DNA from 4 places in the Lysinibacillus sp. C5.1 genome. Region 4 is predicted to be linked to each of the others. Evidence: predicted binding sites of a transcription regulator. Region 4 holds the regulator's gene; each other region holds the start of a gene.
The links. Region 4 encodes LexA, which represses DNA repair genes until DNA is damaged. Its sites were predicted from a motif close to CGAACATATGTTCG; they were not measured.

Region 1 (4,824 bases), 1.9 Mb from region 4:
GAGCGTATTGCGTAACTTTTAAATTAGTAGGTTCAAGAATTTTATCGTATAACTGCGTTACAACTCTAGTCTTCTTTCTAAGATTTGTACATACGCAAATTTGAGTATAGTCAATGTCTGTGTATACTTTCTCCATCAAATAAGCTCTCCTTTTATGTTTTTTAATTGTTTATATTATAGCACTTAATTGGAAAATATTTCTTGACATAAAAAATAACAAGTTATTATTATATATGTATATACATGTATTTTTATTTTATATGAAAATATCCTTAAAGTGTTACATTATCTGAGAATGTAGGTGGCTTTATGAAACGTATTCATTACAGCTGGTTTGTTTTAGCGATTACTTTTTTCTCCATTATTGTAGCGGGTATTACTTTATCTTCATCCGGTGTTTTTATTGGTCCGTTTGAACAGGAGTTTGGCTGGGATCGTTCAATCATTGCAATGGCTTTTGCCATCAGCCTTTTTTTATATGGCATTTCAGGCCCATTTATGGCAGCACTACTTGAAGTGATTGGATTAAAGAAAATGATGTTAGCTGCGATGATAATATTAGTCATAGGGATCTCGCTCACATTGTTGATGCAACAAGCATGGCAATTAATGATAATTTGGGGCTTTATTATTGGTTTAGGAGCTAGTCTCTTTTTAACAGTATTAAGTCCTTTTGTGGCGAATCATTGGTTTGAGAAAAGAAGAGGGCTTGCATTAGGAATACTAACAGCTAGCACTGCAACAGGCCAATTAGTACTGCTACCAATTTTAGCGATGATGATTGAACATTACTCATGGCGTTGGGCAATTGCATTAATCATTGTGTTAAGTTCAATCATGTTAATGATTATTGCATTGTTTATGAAAAATAAACCGATGGATGTGGGGCTTCTTGCATATGGTCTTGACGAAGAACGATTGGAAGATGTAGTAGAAAATAAGAAAAATCCAATCGTTATTGCCTTTAATGGTTTATTTGAGGCTGTGAAAGTGAAAGCATTTTGGCTTTTGGCTGGTAGTTTCTTTATTTGTGGATTATCGACTAGTGGCTTAATAGGTACTCATTTTGTATCGTATTGTATTAGTTTCGGTATTCCGTTAGTAACAGCAGCATCTTTTCTATCCTTCATGGGAATTTTTAATCTAGTAGGAACAACATTATCAGGCTGGTTATCGGATCGCTTCGATAATCGTTGGTTACTATTTTGGTATTATCTTTCTAGAGGTGCTTCCCTAGTTTTACTGCCGTATGCATTAGTGCAAGGCTCTTTACCATTGCTCATCATGTTTACTGTCTTTTATGGACTAGATTGGATTGCAACTGTACCGCCAACTGTTAGTATCTCAAGGCAAATTTTTGGTACCCAAAAAAGCGGAGTTATTTATGGCTGGATATTCGCTTCCCATCAGGCAGGTGCAGCAGTAGCAGCATATGGGGGAGGTCTTATCTATAAACTTTTCAATTCTTATACTTGGGCATTTTTCTTGGCTGGCGTTTTTTGTGTTTTCGCTGGTTTGTTTGTCATCATTGTAAAAAAACAAGTACCAAATGTCATGCATAATGCTGATACAGCATAATAGTATAAACAATATGGAACGGACAAATAGTACGCTAGAAAATTAATCTAGTGTGCTATTTTTTATTGAAAATATCTGCGTTTCAATTGAAGGGAAAATATAGAAGTGGGAAGCATTAAACAAATCGTAAGAAATGTTTTGACTTCGCTCAAACAAAAGTTTATAATACAAACAAATATAATAAAAGGTGATGCTATGAATGAAAGAGAACAAGCGGTACTGGCTTTAATTCGCAAAAATCCGTTTATGTCTCAGCAAGAGATGGCAGATAAGATGAATCTGTCCCGTCCAGTACTTGCGAACTTAGTGTCGAGCTTAACGAAGCAAGGGAAAATTGTTGGCCGTGCTTATATTTTACCTGAGGAAAATGAAATTATTTGTATCGGTGGCGCCAATCTCGATCGCAAATTTCATGTAAAAGGGACTGTTCAATTAGGTACTTCGAATCCTGCTAGTTCCTCATTCAGTGTAGGTGGGGTTGGACGCAATATTGCGGAAAATTTAGGCCGACTTAATCATCAGGTGACGTTATTAACGACAGCAGGTAAAGATGCGGATTGGCAAGTAATCCAAGAAGCATCAGAATCATTTATGAATTTGCGCTATGTCGAGCAGTTACCAGATGCTTCAACTGGTTCTTATACGGCAATTATGGACGAGCAAGGTGAGCTTGCATTAGCTGTGGCAAATATGGAAGTTTATGATTTATTGTTGCCGAGTTTGTTAAAGAAATACGAGGCAATGCTTATGAATGCTGGCTGCTTTATTATGGATTTAAATTGCCCGAAAGAAACGGTAGTGTATATCCAACAAGTCGCGATTGCGCGCGCTATTCCATTTGTTATCGTTCCGGTATCTTCTCCCAAAATGAATCGATTACCGGATACATTGCAAGGTGTGACGTGGTTTATATGTAATACGGACGAAGCAGAGACGATTGTAGGTCATACAATCAATACCGAGGCAAACTATGACAAAGCGATTCAAAAGCTTCTACAATTAGGAGCAGAGCATGTCATTATTACGGCAGGTAGCAAAGGAGTCTATGCTGCCTCTACCACTAGTCCACCACGTCATTTTACTGCGAAAGCAATAAAGAAAATTGAAGATGTAACGGGCGCGGGTGACGCTTTTGTAAGTGCTGTCATTCATAGTTGGTTAAGGGGGCAATCGTTTGAAGTTTGCATAGACGCAGGCTTAACGAATGCCAAAAATACACTGGCATCCCCATATACAGTAAGACCTGAATTATCAGAAGAATTGTTGAAAAGTGAAATGGAGGAATAACATCATGAAAGAATTCATCGTATTATCAGAAGAAGTAAAAGCTGGACAAGCACAAGGACTACCAATTGTTGCATTAGAGTCAACAATCATTTCACATGGTATGCCATATCCTCAAAACGTACAAACGGCACGTGAAGTAGAGCAAATTATTCGTGATAACGGTGCGGTGCCTGCAACAATCGCGCTGATTGATGGGAAAATTAAAATCGGTTTATCTGACGAAGAACTTGAAATGTTTGGGAATGCACAAGGTGTTGCAAAAACTTCTCGTCGCGATTTAGGCTATTTATTGGCTACGAAAAAATTAGGTGCGACAACAGTTGCTGCAACAATGATTTGCGCTGAACTTGCAGGTATTGACATTTTCGTTACAGGTGGTATCGGAGGCGTACACCGTGGTGCTGAAACAACAATGGATATTTCAGCAGACTTAGAAGAATTAGCACAAACAAATGTAGCTGTTATTTGTGCAGGTGCGAAATCTATTTTAGATATCGGTTTAACATTAGAATATCTTGAAACAAAAGGTGTACCAGTAGTCGGATATGGCACGTCTGAGCTTCCAGCATTCTACACTCGCCAAAGCGGATTTGATGTCAACTTTAAACTAGATACACCAGAAGAAGTTGCAGCAATGTTGCGTGCTAAGTGGGATTTAGGCTTACAAGGCGGCGCAGTTATTGCAAACCCTATCCCTGAAGCGGATGCACTAGAGCATGAATTTATCACAAGCATTATTGAAAAGGCTTTACAAGAAGCTGAAGAAAATGGTATCCAAGGTAAAAACGTAACACCATTCTTACTTGGTAAAGTAAAAGAGTTAACAGCAGGTAAGAGCCTTGATGCCAATATCGCATTAGTGAAAAACAATGCAGTAGTTGGTGCGAAAATTGCAGTGGCTTACAACAAAGCAAACTAACATGTAAATGAAAGACTCTTTGCGAAGCAAATCAGCCTAGCAAAGGGTCTTTTTATTTATAATAATGAATATTTTTTCCATTTATAAAACTTGTTCACGATATTATCTAAACTATATGACACAGTCCCTTTACAATCGCCCTCTATTTTTTATACAATTAAGTTTATATCTAATCTGAAAAATTTGACGAGCAAGGTGGACATGTTATGGCGAAAGAGCAAATTTTGACTCCTGAGGACGTTTTTGAGTTAGTCAAATCCTACATGAATGAGGAAAATGTCGCATTCGTGAAAAAAGCATATGAATTGGCAAGAGATGCGCATATTGAGCAATTCCGTAGCTCTGGTGAACCGTATATTATTCACCCAGTGCAAGTTGCCGGTATTTTAGCTGAATTACAAATGGATCCAGAAACTGTGGCAGCAGGCTTTTTACACGATGTTGTCGAAGATACGGAATTTACACGTGATGACCTAGTCCGTGAATTTGGCGAGGAAGTAGCAATGCTCGTTGATGGTGTGACGAAGCTGGGGAAAATAAAATATTTATCGAAAGAAGCACAGCAGGCGGAAAATCACCGTAAAATGTTTGTCGCTATGGCACAGGATATTCGTGTTATCTTAATTAAGCTTGCGGATCGTTTGCACAATATGCGTACCTTAAAGCATTTACCTGCTGAAAAACAACGCCGTATTTCAAAAGAAACGCTTGAAATTTTTGCTCCCCTTGCACATCGTCTAGGAATTTCGACAGTAAAATGGGAGCTGGAGGATACTGCACTACGTTATTTAAATCCACAGCAATATTACCGTATTGTCAGTCTAATGAAAAAGAAGCGAGATGAACGTGAGGCTTATTTAGACAATGTTATGGGAGAAATGAAATCCCAACTTTCTGAAGTGGAAATCGATGCGGATATTTATGGTCGTCCGAAACATATATACAGCATCTATCGTAAAATGGTGCTTCAAAAAAAGCAATTTAACGAAATTTATGATTTGTTAGCCATTCGCGTTTTAGTTGATAGCATAAAAGATTGC
Region 2 (4,824 bases), 820 kb from region 4:
TCTTTACGATGCATTACTTTTAATATATTGGTAATAACAGTTATGGCATATTGTTTATTTTCACTTTTCATATTGAACCTCCCAATTCTATTTTTCTTTCCATTCAACTGTATAATATCATACATTTTTGAGAAAATTTATTTGAACTGGAGATACCCGTGTAATGCCATTTTCGGTTTGCCTTAGCGAGTGTTTTAGTTGTATACGACTCTAATCAAATTTTATAAAATCTTATACTTAGTTAAAAATATTAACTCCATTTTGACAAATCTCTTTGCAAAATGGAGTATTTTCGGTTTTGCTAATAAATAAAGGTTGAAAGAATTTTTGTCATCACTCTTTATTCAACGCGCCGTATATGATTAATCAACAGCTTCTCCACCTGTGATTTAAGAGCTTGATTTGCATAACGGAGTACTACATCATTCCCTGCAGTAGCAACTTGTACGTCACTAAAGTATTCATCTATCGGTTGCCAACCTACTACTCGTATACGTTTTTGTGCAAGTTCTCGTTTGAGATTAAAATATTCTTGTCTTAGCTCCTTTAGTAATGAATCCATCATTGGAAGAAATACTGTTTTCATTTTAAACTGCTCTAATTTACAATAATCAACCTGTAATGATTTAACTGCTAGCTCTAACAAAAGATACTTATGAAGTAACTGTCTTTCATCGGCTTTAATCATAGTAATCAGCATCCAGTTGGGCTGATTGAATATTTGGGATGGGGATACTCTCCGTTTTAAGTAGCGTTTCAAGTATGAGGTCATTCGTATTCATCGATTTAACTATACCAGTCCATTGTGTGATTGTATGGTCCTTCCACACTTCTACTGTAACGGTCAACTGTTGATTAAAAGCTTGATTAATTGTTTTTTGTAGTTCTTCCAGTTCCCATTCAGTCAATTCTCTTGGCTGTTCCATATACTCTTCTTTGTACTCTCTGAGAAGCTCTAAATGTTCTGGCAACATCATCGATGCCCATTTAATCGTCCCTCTATCTTTTATCATTCCAATCACTCCTATGCCAAATGACCACCAACTAAGCGATCTCGTTTTATAGCTGTACCAGCTTTTGTATAAGAAACGGCTCTTAATATTGAGGTAGCTCCAAACCTGTTACGTATGGCATCCATTGTAGGACCAATTATCTGACGTTGTGGCTTGCGTTCATCAAATAAATCCAATTGAATGCTATGCTCTTTCTCTAGGTTGGATATTCTGACTGATAATTGTCGTGCTGGCTCTCCAGCAAAATGTTCATCCAGTAATTCAATACAAGCTTTATACATCACAAGCGTTTCACTTGTCGGCACTGCAATGGTTTTCGAACGATGAAACCCTTTGGTCATGGCATTATGACTATAGGAAAGACCTAAGCTAATTGTACGGCCAACAAACCCTGCATCACGTGTGCGCTTCATTACGTCTTCACACATTTCTAGAAGCACTACCGCAATCTCTTTTCGTGTGTGATAATCCCTCATCAGCATTTGACCCTTACCAAAACTTAATGCTCCGTTTGTTATTAACGGCTCCCCTAATTTAGATAGATCTATTCCCCATGCATGGTAGTAGAGTTGATTGCCCATTACCCCAAAGCACTTTTCTAATTCTGCTAAATCTGCATTAGCCAAACCACCAACTGTTTGTATTCCCATAGCATTTAGATTTGCCTCCATTCGTTTTCCTATGCCCCACATTTCAGATAAAGGTCGAACAGGCCACAGTTTCTTTGGAATATCCTCATACGTCCATTTAGCAAAACCTGTTTTCTTTGCTTCAAGGTCTAAAGCTAATTTGGCGATTAACATATTGGGTCCCATACCTACTGCACTAGGTATACTAAATTGGTCAAGAATAGCCTTTTGTATTTCCTTGGCCGTCTCTTCGGGTGAACCCCAAAGCTTTTCCGTGCCAGTTAAATCAACAAAACTTTCATCCACACTATACACATGTATCGCATCAACAGGTACGTAATTAGCGATCAATTTTGTAATCGTCATCGACATTTGAATAAAGAAACTCATTTTAGGCTCAAATAATCTAATGTCAGGATGTTTTGGTATCTCATAACGTCTACTGCCAGTTTTGATTTTATATTTCTCTTTCATTAATGGTGATGCAGCAAGCACTACGCTACCTGGCTGGTCAAAATTCGCTACTACTGCAACTGGTGTTTTTAAAACATCTAATCCATGTAACATCGCCACGATACTAGCGTAAAAACACTTCATATCGATACACATAATAGGTCTATTGGGCATCGCCTCATAATTCACACGACATCACGCTCTTGTGTTATAACTGGAATAATTGCAAGAACATTGCTGATAATAAAAGTACGCTTTGCTTGTCGTGTGAAGCAATATGCAGAAAAGCAGTTATTTACAACTTTTATGATTTTCACTTGCCTTTTTGTAATTTCACCGCATTTGGATACATACATCATATGAACTGACTGATTGCGTTGCATTGCTTTTATTAACTGTTCTTTCATCCAACATCCTTCTCCCCTCGTCCGTAACAAGAACGTTTGTTTGTATTTATATTTTACGCACGTACGTTCCTTTTTACAACTGGGAATTTAAAGAAATATTAAAAGTGTCAAGCACTATTTGGGTGCCTGACACTTTATGAAGTTGCCTTATTTACTTCTGACAAACAATAGTTTAAACCACTGATTAACTAAAAACGGCATAAACGATAAGCTATAAATAAAGCCTAATTGGGCGCCACTTAATGCGGCCACTTCGAAGATACCCGTAAATGATGGAACAAATAATACGGCATGTAAAGCAACAAAACCGATTAAAAATGCTAACCAAGTATATTTATTCGAAAATACACCAATGGCAAAAATCGATTGCTTCGATCTGGAATTAAAGCCATGAATTAATCTCGACAAACATAAAGTAGTAAACGCCATCGTACTAGCTGTTAAAGTATCTCCTGTTGACAATCCGATTTCAAAAGCAACAGCTGTAGCAATTGCAATTAATAAACCTTCCAGTATAACTTGCGTCGTAAAAGCTTTATTTAACAATGGTGTGCGAATATCTCTTGGCTTGTCCTTCATGGTGTTTTTATTATTTGGTTCCAGTCCAATGGCAATGGCCGGCAAACTATCGGTAAGTAGGTTAATAAATAATAGATGAACAGGTGCAAATGGAACGGGTAAACCTAATATAGTAGCATATAAAACGACAAAAATTGCCCCTGCATTTCCAGATAACAAAAATAAAATCGCATTTTTAATGTTCGTATAGATGCTTCGTCCATTCGAGATTGCTTTGACAATCGTTGAAAAATTATCATCTGTTAATATCATAGATGATGCATCTTTCGCTACTTCAGTACCGGTTATTCCCATTGCTACACCGATATCAGCTTGTTTTAAAGCGGGACCATCATTGACACCATCACCGGTCATCGCAACGACATTGCCCTTTTCCTGCCACGCTCTCACAATACGAATTTTTTGTTCCGGCGTTACGCGAGCATAAACTGAAACATCTTGAACTTTTTCTTGCAGTTCGCGATCCGTTAAACCTTCAATTTCAGCTCCTTCAATCGCTTCGGATGGGTCCTGTAAAATCCCGATTTGTTTGGCTATGGCAGTGGCTGTTATTTTATGGTCACCTGTAATCATTACAGGTTTAATACCTGCTTTAATACAGCTTTCAACGGCTGCCTTCGATTCCTTTCTAGGTGGGTCCATCATTGCTATTAATCCTACAAAAATTAAATCTCTTTCATCAAATACAGTAATTGGACGGCCTTCTCTTACTTCCTTATATGCAATGGCTAATACTCTTAAACCATTCATTGAAAAATCTCGATTCACTTCTTCGATTTTTTTTCGATGTTCTTGCGTCAGATTAACTAGACCTTGCGACGTATTCATTTTTGACATTTTGAATAGTAGAACGTCTAGTGCTCCCTTAGTAATCATAATACTTTGCTGATTAATCCGATTAACCGTACTCATAAGCTTCCGATCTGAATCAAAAGGGAGCTCTGCCACCCTTGGACAATGGTCTCTAACAAGTAATTCATCAAAATCATACTGCTTTCCTAATTTCACAAGGGCAATTTCAGTAGGATCCCCGATTTCCTTATGATCTCTTTCCAACGCATCATTACATAATAACGCCTTTAAAATCAGATCTTTCTCAATTGCATTTTTCATATATAGTTGATCGTGTGGAATCACTTTCTGATTAACGTATACATGTTGGACAACCATTTTGTTTTCAGTTAAAGTCCCTGTTTTATCTGAACAAATAACCGAAACACTTCCCAAACTTTCAACAGCAAAAAGCTTTCGTATTATAGCATTTTCCTTTGCCATTTTTTGTGTCCCAAAAGCCAAGACAATTGTGACAATCGAACTTAATGCCTCTGGTATGGCGGCAACTGCCAACGAAACAGCAAACATAAACGATTCTACTAATTCACGGCCTCGAACCAAATCAATTGTGAAAATAACAACACAAATCATCGTGATGCCTAAAGCTAATTTTTCTCCAAATTGATCTAGACTTACTTGTAGAGGCGTTTTCTTTTCTTTTGCAGTATCAAGTAAATTAGCAATTTTCCCAATTTCCGTGTCCATTCCGATAGCTGTCACAATAACAACGCCTCGTCCATTCGTGACAAAGCTTCCAGTGAAGACCATATTTTTCTTATCCGCAATGGTTACATCTTCCTTAATCGAATCGGCACTTTTTGCGACAGCTAATGATTCACCTGTCAACGAACTTTCATTAATATGAAGATTATGGCTTTCTAGTAATCTTCCATCAGCATTTATATAATC
Region 3 (4,824 bases), 1.9 Mb from region 4:
CAGCATGTAATTCCTCTAAAATATGAGCAAAATGATGATGCTCGACTTTCTCTGAGCCCGGTGTCACAACCATTAACCGACTTGCCGTACGATCGACAAGGGGCGTTTGTGCGATAAGCTCCTCTGGTAATTCAAAATCAAAATCTTCTACACGCATGAAAAAAACTTCCTTCTTTTATGTTTGTTGTGGATAATCATATCCAAAATGTTCGTAAGCCAGATGCGTTGCGACACGTCCACGCGGTGTACGTTGAATAAAGCCAATCTGCATTAAATATGGCTCGTACACATCTTCTATCGTCACACGTTCTTCACCAATGGAAGCAGCAAGTGTATCTAAGCCTACTGGGCCACCACTGAAGCGCTCAATCATATTGGTCACAAGCTTATGGTCAATATGGTCAAGCCCTCTAGGATCCACTTGTAAAAGCTCTAACGCTTGCTTAGCAAGGTCCTCCGTTATCATACCATCTCCAAGCACTTGTGCATAATCTCGCACTCGTTTCAGTAAACGGTTAGCAATACGTGGTGTACCACGAGAACGTCTCGCCATCTCGCCTGCCGCTATTTGCTCAATATTCACATCAAATAAATGGGCACTTCTAACGACAATTTCAGCAAGTGACGTATTATCGTAATACTCTAAACGTAGCAGTACACCAAATCGATCTCGTAGCGGGGCCGATAACGCACCGGCTCTTGTCGTTGCACCAACAAGCGTAAAAGGTGGCAATTCAAGACGAACCGAACGCGCTTCCGGTCCCTTTCCAACAACAATATCTAAGCAAAAATCCTCCATAGCTGGATATAGCACTTCTTCAATTGCACGTGGAAGACGATGAATCTCATCAATAAACAATACATCCCCAGGCTCCAACGAGCTTAAAATCGCGGCTAAATCTCCTGGACGCTCAATGGCAGGACCACTCGTCATACGAACATTAACATTCATTTCATTTGCAATAACCGCGGCTAATGTCGTCTTTCCCAATCCAGGAGGACCATATAATAGTACATGATCTAAACTTTCCTGCCGAAGCTTTGCCGCTTCAATGAAAATTTGTAAATTTTCTTTCACCTTTTGCTGCCCAATATATTGTGCTAATCTTTGAGGTCTAAGAGATAATTCAAATTGTTCATCATAACGGCCAGCTTCACTCGCTATCATACGTTCCGACATGTACCTGCCTCCCTTCTATTATTTCAGCTTTAATAACAACTGCAATGCTTGCTTCATATACGCATCTGTTGTTTCCAGCTTGTCATTATCTTCTAGTTGTGGTCGGATTTTATCGAGTTCTTTTTCCGAGTATCCGAGAGCCATTAATGCTAGAATGGCTTCTTCTAGTTCATGTTTATATGGATTAACGCCGAATAAAGGCAGCTCATCTTCCGAACTAGGTAGTTCCATTGTGTCTAGTAAAGATCCAAGTTTACCCTTTAAATCTAGAATCATTTGACGCGCCGTCTTTTTGCCAACACCTGGAAATTTCACTAAAAACGTTTCATCTTCTCGTTCAATGGCACCGATAACTTGTTGCGGGTTACCGGTCGCTAATATTGCTAGTGCACCTTTAGGTCCAATGCCTGACACTAAAATTAATTTTCGGAATAACTCTCGTTGGTCTAAATTCGGAAAACCATACAGCACTTGTGCATCTTCCCGAACATGCAAGTGTACGTAAATTTGTTGTTCAGCTGCCGACGCACGAAATGCAAATGGGTTCGGTGTATTCAATTGCCAACCTATCCCTTGTTGCTCAAGCACGACATATTCTGGCGTAATACGCACTACTTGACCTTTTAAATAATCATACATAGTATATCCCTCACATTCATCGTCTTCGATTATAGCATATAGCGAACGAATGCTCGACTATATGCTATAGCAATAGTGCCGATTCCATGCAAAAATGACCGCCTCGGGGACGGTCATCTCTTCATCACTCTATCAATATCGTACCACAGTTTTGGCCAGTATGTTAGCGCTCGCTTAGTAAATGGTATCAAATAATCTAAAAATACTAGCTGTTGTTCTAAAGGTAAATCTATAGCAAATAACCATTCTCGCAACAGCTCATTTGGAAACTTTAAACGATGGAACTTCCTTTTATCTAACCGTTCAAGCGCTGGCAATTCTCTTAAAATACTAGCAAGATCATAATCTACTGCGGGCAACACGCGATGCAGCCATAATATATACTCATCATCCGCTTCTCCGAGATGGGCTAAGTCAAAATCGATTAAACGTAATTCACCATCTGTACACCATAAAAAGTTATGGTGCACAACATCACCATGCAATAGCGTGATGTCTTTTTCCGGCACATCTTCTAGTTCCATTAACTGCAAAGCCTTTTCGCTAAAATGAATAATTTGCTCCACTTCTTCTCTCGTTAAAAATGCTCGCAAGTCATTTCGCCTACTTTTAAAACGCATATGACGCATCTGCCATTTTAAAAGCTGAGAAAAGGTATGCAAACCTGGTACTCGTTGCCACGCAATTTTTTGGTTCGTGTCATGCAAATCGATTAATAGCTTTAAAGATTGTTCCCTATCTTTTTTATAAGCAAAATTCGCACTATGACTTCCCTCTTGCCACATTTGAACAATGAGTTGATCATCATCACTTTTTACTAACGGCAGGACGAGTGAGGGTTCTAGTCGTCCCAAATGGCGATGAATTGCCCTCACTTTATCTGCTATTTCTAACTGCTTTGCTCGTTTTACAAAATAATGTTTAGATTGATATTTGTACTTCCAAATATTAGGCTTTACTTCCTCGACAATATAGGCTTTTTTACCATCGATAAGGCGTCATCCCGCCTGGGAAAAAGTGCGGTGACATCCATGGTCCAGCTGAACATGGTGGCGGACAATGGCATGGGTCAAATTGCCAATTCGGCATCATTACCGGCTGAGAGCCACATCCACAAGATTGCCCCATTCCGTGCTGTGCGCCGCATCCACAAGATTGATTCATTGGCATCATTGGCATTTGCTCAAATTGAGGTTGCATTTGTCCGGCATTCGGATTAAAGAATGGTGATGTGCTCGATTCTAGGAAATTTTCTCCTCCAACCGCATTAGCTGGCATTGCACAATGCATCGGTTGTTGTTGAGGCATTGCACATGGCATCGGTTGCTGTTGAGGCATTGCACATGGCATCGGTTGCTGTTGAGGCATTACACATGGCATCGGTTGCTGCGGCATTGTGTAAGCCTCTATTTGTGGTTGCATTGGCATATGCCACCACATTTGATGATGCACTGGCTGATGGCAACTAGAACAATGAGGCACCATCGGCATATGCGGTACATGTTGAACTGGTGGCGCTGGTGCTGGTGCTGGCGGCGGCGGTGGTGGTGGCGGTGCTGGTGGTGCTACTGGTGGTGCTGGTATAGGTGCCGGTTGCTGCGGCATTACTAATTGTTGATTCCAGCTAAGTTCTACTGGCTGTGGCACCCACATCGGTTGCTGTGGTTGCGGCATCGGCATTGGCATCGGGAATGGTATTGGTATCATTTGCGGCTCTGGCATCGGCATCGGTGCTGGTGGTTGAACCACAATCGGAGGTGGTGCCGGCATCGGCTTTTGCACCTCTTTTTTTACACTTTCCTTACTTGGCCTTGTTTGAGTAGTAGGCATCTCTTTATGGACTTGTGTTTCCTTATGTGTTTCTTTATGAGTTTCCTTATTTATTTTTTCAGGCAAAATAATTTCCATGCCCGGAACAATATAATCAGGGTTGGCAAGATGGGCATTGAGTCGTTTTAAGTCCTCAAATGAAATACCGTACTCCTTCGCAATCTTCCACAATGTATCTCCCTTTTGAACAATATGAATACGCAATTTTTTCCTCCCTTCCTCTCTACGTATCATATGTTCAATGTTTCATTTGGATACAAAAAATTCACGCATGGTGGAAATGCTTCATGGTACACTAATGCATAAGGAATACTACTTCCTTTATTACACGGCAGAGGTGATCTTTTATGAAAAAAATGTTAGGCGAGGAACGCCGACTGCAACTTCTAGAACTGCTAAAAAAAAGCAACACACCTATTACTGGGACAGACTTCGCTAAATTTGCAAATGTTTCTAGACAAGTTATTGTGAATGATATGACATTATTAAAGGCTAGAAACGAACCAATCATTGCAACAAGCCAAGGCTATATTTATATGCACCAAGAGCAACTCAGTCAAACTGTTGAACGCACGATCCCTTGTTTTCACACACCTGAAGACGCCAAAGACGAATTGTTAACAATCGTGGACTGCGGTGGTACGGTTAAAAATGTGATTGTTGAGCACCCCATCTACGGAGAAATTACCGCTTCTTTAATGGTCTCCAACCGTCATGATGTCGATAAATTTGTACAACGTGTAGACGACACACAAGCCAATTACTTATCTGCACTTACAGGCGGCACACACCTTCATGTTATTTCTGCTCCATCCATGGAAATTTTAGACTTAATAGAGCAGTCCTTACAAAAAAAAGGCTATCTAATCACAGATCAATAATTGGCGTGCCAGACACGCAAACAATTCTGAAAATTTAAACGCAAAAATCCACTCCGATTTCCTTACAGCACAACGTAAGCAGCCAGCTAGCACATAGCTTGTAGCGACTTACGTTCCTGTAGAATTCGCAGTGGATTTTTTGTGCTGATTATCGTTGTTCCAGAAAACGCTCGCGTTGTGATGGTGAAGGTAATAAACAAGCTTGCTTTTGACCAAAAAGACGATAGCGATTTTTAGCAAAAAGTTGATAGGCAGTGTTTCGTATACAAGGTGGTATAGCAATCAACACATAAA
Region 4 (4,824 bases):
TTAGAAATTTATTTTTTTTCGCTTGTTTTACCTTCTCAGGCGTTACGTCATTACCTTCTTGATCGACAACTTTAACATTTTCAATTGTATTGCGCATCGTTGCTCTAAATGTATCTAAATATTCTTTGCGAAGGGATGTACGCTCTTTCGCTTCTTCTTCCGTTAAACTGCCCGCTTTAGCTTTTGCTGCTAATTCATTGATTCGATTAATTTTTTCTTTGGATAACATCGTTACACACCTTTCAATACCTTGATGACTTCAGTATGCAAAGTATAGCATGCTTTCCCTTAAAATGCAGTTATACCAACCCTTAATCACACAGCTTAGCCACAATTTACATGACTTCCAAATGTTAGTAGTGTATAACTATTAATAAAGAACACATATTGGGGGAAATAAGGTGAACATTACAACACAGCGATTACATATCCGAAAATTTGAAATACAAGATTGGCAGGCTGTTGTTAACTATATGTCCGATCAAACCGTGATGCACTATATGCCAGAAGGCGTTTTAACTGCACAACAAGTGCAAAAATTTATATCAGATAATCGTGATGAAGCAAAGCATTTCGCCATTGTTTTACAGGAGCAGTCACAGGTTATCGGTCATCTCGTATTCCATCCTTACTTTGGCGAACATACATATGAAATTGGATGGGTGTTAAATCCTGCGTATTATCGTAAAGGCTATGCGTCGGAGGCAGCACAAGCACTATTAGATTACGGCTTCACGAAAATGAAGCTTCATCGAATCATCGCCACATGTCAGCCCGAAAATATCGCTTCTTATCGCGTTATGGAAAAAATCGGCATGCGTCGTGAAGGATTTTTCAAAAAATGTATACCACATGGTGACGATTGGTGGGATGAGTACTATTACGCTATTTTGCAGGAAGAATGGCAAAGTTGAGCTCTCTACTACACTTCAAGACTGTTAGTAGAATAAAAAAAGACTAGCAGTGCAAATTATTTGCCTGCTAATCTTTCTTGATGTTCTTGATAGCGCCTATGTACGGTTGCCTTACTAACTTCGAAGCCAAGACCTCTAAGTGTCATGGCTATTTCTTCAAAAGTAAAGCCCCGATTTCGCAACTTCACAATTTCTTCTACCGGTACTTCCTTGCGCTCCTGACCATTTGGATTGCCACGATTGGACAAGTTATTTTCTGGACGATAGCCATTTTCTACTGCCCGACGCATACCGCGGCGAATTTTCGCATTATGAATTTTACGCTGATACTCCTCTACAATCGCTAATATTTCAAGCAACATCGTGTCCATCTCATTTAATTGGACAGGCCCCGCATCTCGCATCGAAAAAACATCTGTATCTGTTTTTTGCAATAAATGGAGTACAGCCATTCGCGCATTCCCACGCCCTAAACGTGTTTCATCTTGCACAAATAATGCTTGAATTTCTTTTTCTTTAATAAAATCGAGCATCTCCAGTAAACCTTCGCGTTCCACATCATAACCACTATGTTTGTCCTGAAAAACCTGTATCACTTCATAGTTTTGTTCCTTGGCATAACGCAGCAATTCTTCTTGTTGTCGTTCTAATGAAGAACTTTGGGTCTCTTTTTCCGTACTAACCCGGCAGTACAGTACAGCCGTTCGTTTTTTATTCATCATTTTCCACTTCTCGCAATTTCAATAGAATTGGTGGGCATCTTATTGTCACCCACTACGGGTATAACGAGTGATTTCCCTGCAACAATATTAACGCTATGTAATTCGTTCTCGGCTTTCACAAGGTTAATCCAGTCATCCGTACCCATTTTACCACGGTATTGTTCGGCTAACGACCATAAGCTATCGCCATGCTCTATATGAATTTCAGTGTAGGTAATGTCTCCAGGATCAGTTATAAAAAGATAGCCTGCAAATAAGAAAATTGCGCCCAATAAAATTGAAATATGTGTATTTTTTTTAAACCAATTCATGCATCATATCCCCTTTTTAGAATGTTTGTTCGGAATGAATGTTCTTATAATAAAGCGAACAAACGTTTTTGTCAAACACTTTTCGAACCTATGTTTGCATAAGTGTTCGCATTCTGCTATACTATCTAGTAAGAAGAATGATATGAAAAAAAGAGGTGAGCAATCATGAAAAAAGTTTCGAAAAGACAAGAAGACATACTAGCGTTTATCAAAGAAGAAGTACGCGCAAAGGGCTATCCACCATCTGTACGTGAGATTGGTGAAGCAGTTGGACTTGCATCAAGCTCAACAGTTCATGGACATTTAGCTCGTTTAGAGCAAAAAGGCTTTATTCGACGAGATCCTACTAAACCGCGTGCAATTGAAATTTTAGAGCCTGAGGATTCGATTCAAAAGCAAAGTGTTATCCATGTACCACTTGTAGGGAAGGTTACTGCTGGATCTCCAATTACAGCGATTGAAAATATCGACGAATATTTCCCTTTACCGGATATTTACGGGACAAGCGAAGATCAGTTATTTATGCTAGAAATCATGGGTGAATCGATGATTGAGGCAGGAATTTTTGACGGGGACTTAGTCATCGTCAAGCAAAAGGCAACAGCCGATAACGGTGATATCGTCGTAGCCATGACCGAAGAAGATGAAGCAACTGTCAAACGCTTCTTTAAAGAAAAAAATCATTTCCGCTTACAGCCAGAGAACGCTACAATGGAACCGATTATTGTAGACCAAGTTTCGATTTTAGGACAAGTTGTCGGCTTATATCGCCGTGTACATTAATGCATTCTTATACTAATTTCGCGAAAAAATAATGTTCGATTAGGAAAGCCACGAAATGTTGATGGGATAACATTCGTGGCTTTTGCATGTGTGCTCAAACTTACATTTAGGAGCGTTTGATGGCATATATCATTAAGTTCATCAACGTGATAACGATTGTTTAATGTTCTTATGTAGAAAGATGATTCTTTCTATTTCTTCAAAACCATTTTTTTTATAAAATTCTTCGGCAGGTATCCCTCTATCTGTCAGCAGTACAATGTTATCTATTTTGTTATTATCGAGTTCTTTAATTAAATGATTTAACAGCGCTCTTCCAATTCCCTTATTCTGCTGTTGTTGTTTTACGTACATTTCATTAATAAAGAATTCATCTCCGCTCCACCAAACTCTATTGACTCCTAAAATACAGCCTAAAATCTCGTCATTTTCTATTGCTAAAACGCCTAAGAATCCAGGTGTCTGATAAAAATCTAATAAATATTTTTTAGCTTGCGAAAATGTCCATTTATCATTCCAAGGCGCATCATTAAATACTTCAATAAATGTTTCGGTACATTTACTTAAATCCTCTTCCACTAATAATTTATATTCCATTACAACCACCCCTTTATTTAACATATAAATACAATTATAACATTTATTATTAATCCTTTGTTTCACTGTAATTACCTGAAGAAACTCTGCGTAACTGCCTTTTGCCTTGAAGTAATTATCAATTTGCATAGTTAGAATTTCTCTTAAACTATACCTCCAATTATGACAATAAAAATACAGCCTTTTCTATGTGAAAGACTGTATTTAAAGGCTAAACTATTAAATTTTCGTTTGGTTTCTTAGCTGTCATCCCTATGCTTCTCTTTTATATAGCATGCTCGCTTTAACGAAAGCTGAAAAAAGTTTTTGTGCAGCAATATCTCCTACAATTGCCTGTTCTTCTGGGTGCCACTGAACTGCTAGACAAAACGGAAACTCTTCATGGACCACCGCTTCGACTAGACCATCACTAGATTTTGCTGCAACGACTAGCTTCTCTGCTAAAACATTTACTGCTTGATGATGAAAGGAATTAACAGCAATTTTTTCTTCTTCAATAATTGTTTTTAACAATGTATGAGGTGTTATGTGAACATAATGCGTTGCGACGCCACGAGCTGCTTGTTGTGCATGTTTTAACAGTTTACTACTATGATATTCACTATCAACATCTTGGTATAATGTTCCACCTAATGCAACATTGAGCATTTGAATACCACGGCAAATACCGAATATCGGCATTTTCCTTGTAAAGGCTGCATTAAGTAAGGCCAGTTCCACCTTGTCTCTCTCCGGGTGTATCTTTCCTAGCCTTGGTAAAGGTTCAGCACCAAATTCAAATGGATGAACATCGTGCCCACCCGATAAAAGTAAACCATCCGTTAACGATAGAATTTGTGCCGCATCTTCCTCTACCCCCAGCGGAATAATAAATGGGATCCCTCCAGCCTCAATAATGCTTTCGCTATAGGCTACATTTAATCTCGATGATAAATCATCTTCCGCAAACGCCGTTATACCTATAATTGGTTTCATCTATCTCCCTCCTTACCATAATCCTACATACCACTGTATTATGACATTTCCATAGAAATACACTATGACCGCTGCTAGTGCGATGGCAGGGCCAAATGGAATCGCTGTTTTTCTACCTTGCTGGCGCACTTGCAGCACAATCATTCCAGCAACCATTCCAATAACGGCTGCTATAAATAATGTCAATAGTGTGTGGATTGTACCTAATACAAGGCCGAGTAAAAAGAATAATTTTATGTCGCCACCACCAATTCCACCACGCGACACAACTGCGATACTATATACTACGCCAAAGCCAACGACAGCACCTACAATACTATCCCACCAAGGCGTCAAAGGCGCTAGCATACGCCCAATCACCAATAATGGCAAAAAGCACAATAGCACTTTATCTGGTATAAGCATATAGGTAATATCCGATACAACCACAATCACCAATAATGAAATCAATAATAATGCCACGATAAATTGTTCACTAAATCCATATTGCCAATATGAAAAGGCAAATAATATCCCGGTCAG

Region 1: a site for LexA is predicted at 1,728-1,741, ahead of I5435_RS15640 (carbohydrate kinase). Genes of this name have one in related genera too.
Region 2: a site for LexA is predicted at 2,532-2,545, ahead of I5435_RS10080 (WYL domain-containing protein). Genes of this name have one in related genera too.
Region 3: a site for LexA is predicted at 1,862-1,875, ahead of ruvA (Holliday junction branch migration protein RuvA). Genes of this name have one in related genera too.

What each region holds. Positions count from the first base shown of each region.
Region 1 covers NZ_CP066226.1:3,199,290-3,204,113, reverse strand. The annotation lists gene I5435_RS15650 (MarR family winged helix-turn-helix transcriptional regulator) at 1-136, opposite strand, end outside; gene I5435_RS15645 (MFS transporter) at 310-1,578, shown strand; gene I5435_RS15640 (carbohydrate kinase) at 1,774-2,865, shown strand; gene I5435_RS15635 (pseudouridine-5'-phosphate glycosidase) at 2,870-3,784, shown strand; partial or broken gene I5435_RS15630 (RelA/SpoT family protein) at 3,991-4,824, shown strand, end outside.
Region 2 covers NZ_CP066226.1:2,122,456-2,127,279, reverse strand. The annotation lists gene I5435_RS10100 (DUF7668 domain-containing protein) at 1-71, opposite strand, end outside; gene I5435_RS10095 (YhjD family protein) at 341-688, opposite strand; gene I5435_RS10090 (YolD-like family protein) at 681-1,013, opposite strand; gene I5435_RS10085 (Y-family DNA polymerase) at 1,025-2,284, opposite strand; gene I5435_RS10080 (WYL domain-containing protein) at 2,281-2,502, opposite strand; gene I5435_RS10075 (cation-translocating P-type ATPase) at 2,650-4,824, opposite strand, start outside.
Region 3 covers NZ_CP066226.1:3,224,375-3,229,198, forward strand. The annotation lists gene queA (tRNA preQ1(34) S-adenosylmethionine ribosyltransferase-isomerase QueA) at 1-157, opposite strand, end outside; gene ruvB (Holliday junction branch migration DNA helicase RuvB) at 176-1,180, opposite strand; gene ruvA (Holliday junction branch migration protein RuvA) at 1,199-1,819, opposite strand; gene I5435_RS15760 (phosphotransferase) at 1,933-2,811, opposite strand; gene I5435_RS15765 (LysM peptidoglycan-binding domain-containing protein) at 2,801-3,853, opposite strand; gene I5435_RS15770 (transcription repressor NadR) at 3,997-4,530, shown strand; gene I5435_RS15775 (thiol-disulfide oxidoreductase DCC family protein) at 4,679-4,824, opposite strand, start outside.
Region 4 covers NZ_CP066226.1:1,299,152-1,303,975, reverse strand. The annotation lists gene I5435_RS05935 (DUF896 domain-containing protein) at 1-229, opposite strand, end outside; gene I5435_RS05930 (GNAT family N-acetyltransferase) at 402-914, shown strand; gene I5435_RS05925 (YneB family resolvase-like protein) at 971-1,633, opposite strand; gene yneA (cell division suppressor protein YneA) at 1,633-1,947, opposite strand; gene lexA (transcriptional repressor LexA) at 2,113-2,730, shown strand; gene I5435_RS05910 (GNAT family N-acetyltransferase) at 2,872-3,327, opposite strand; gene I5435_RS05905 (gamma-glutamyl-gamma-aminobutyrate hydrolase family protein) at 3,580-4,302, opposite strand; gene I5435_RS05900 (prepilin peptidase) at 4,315-4,824, opposite strand, start outside.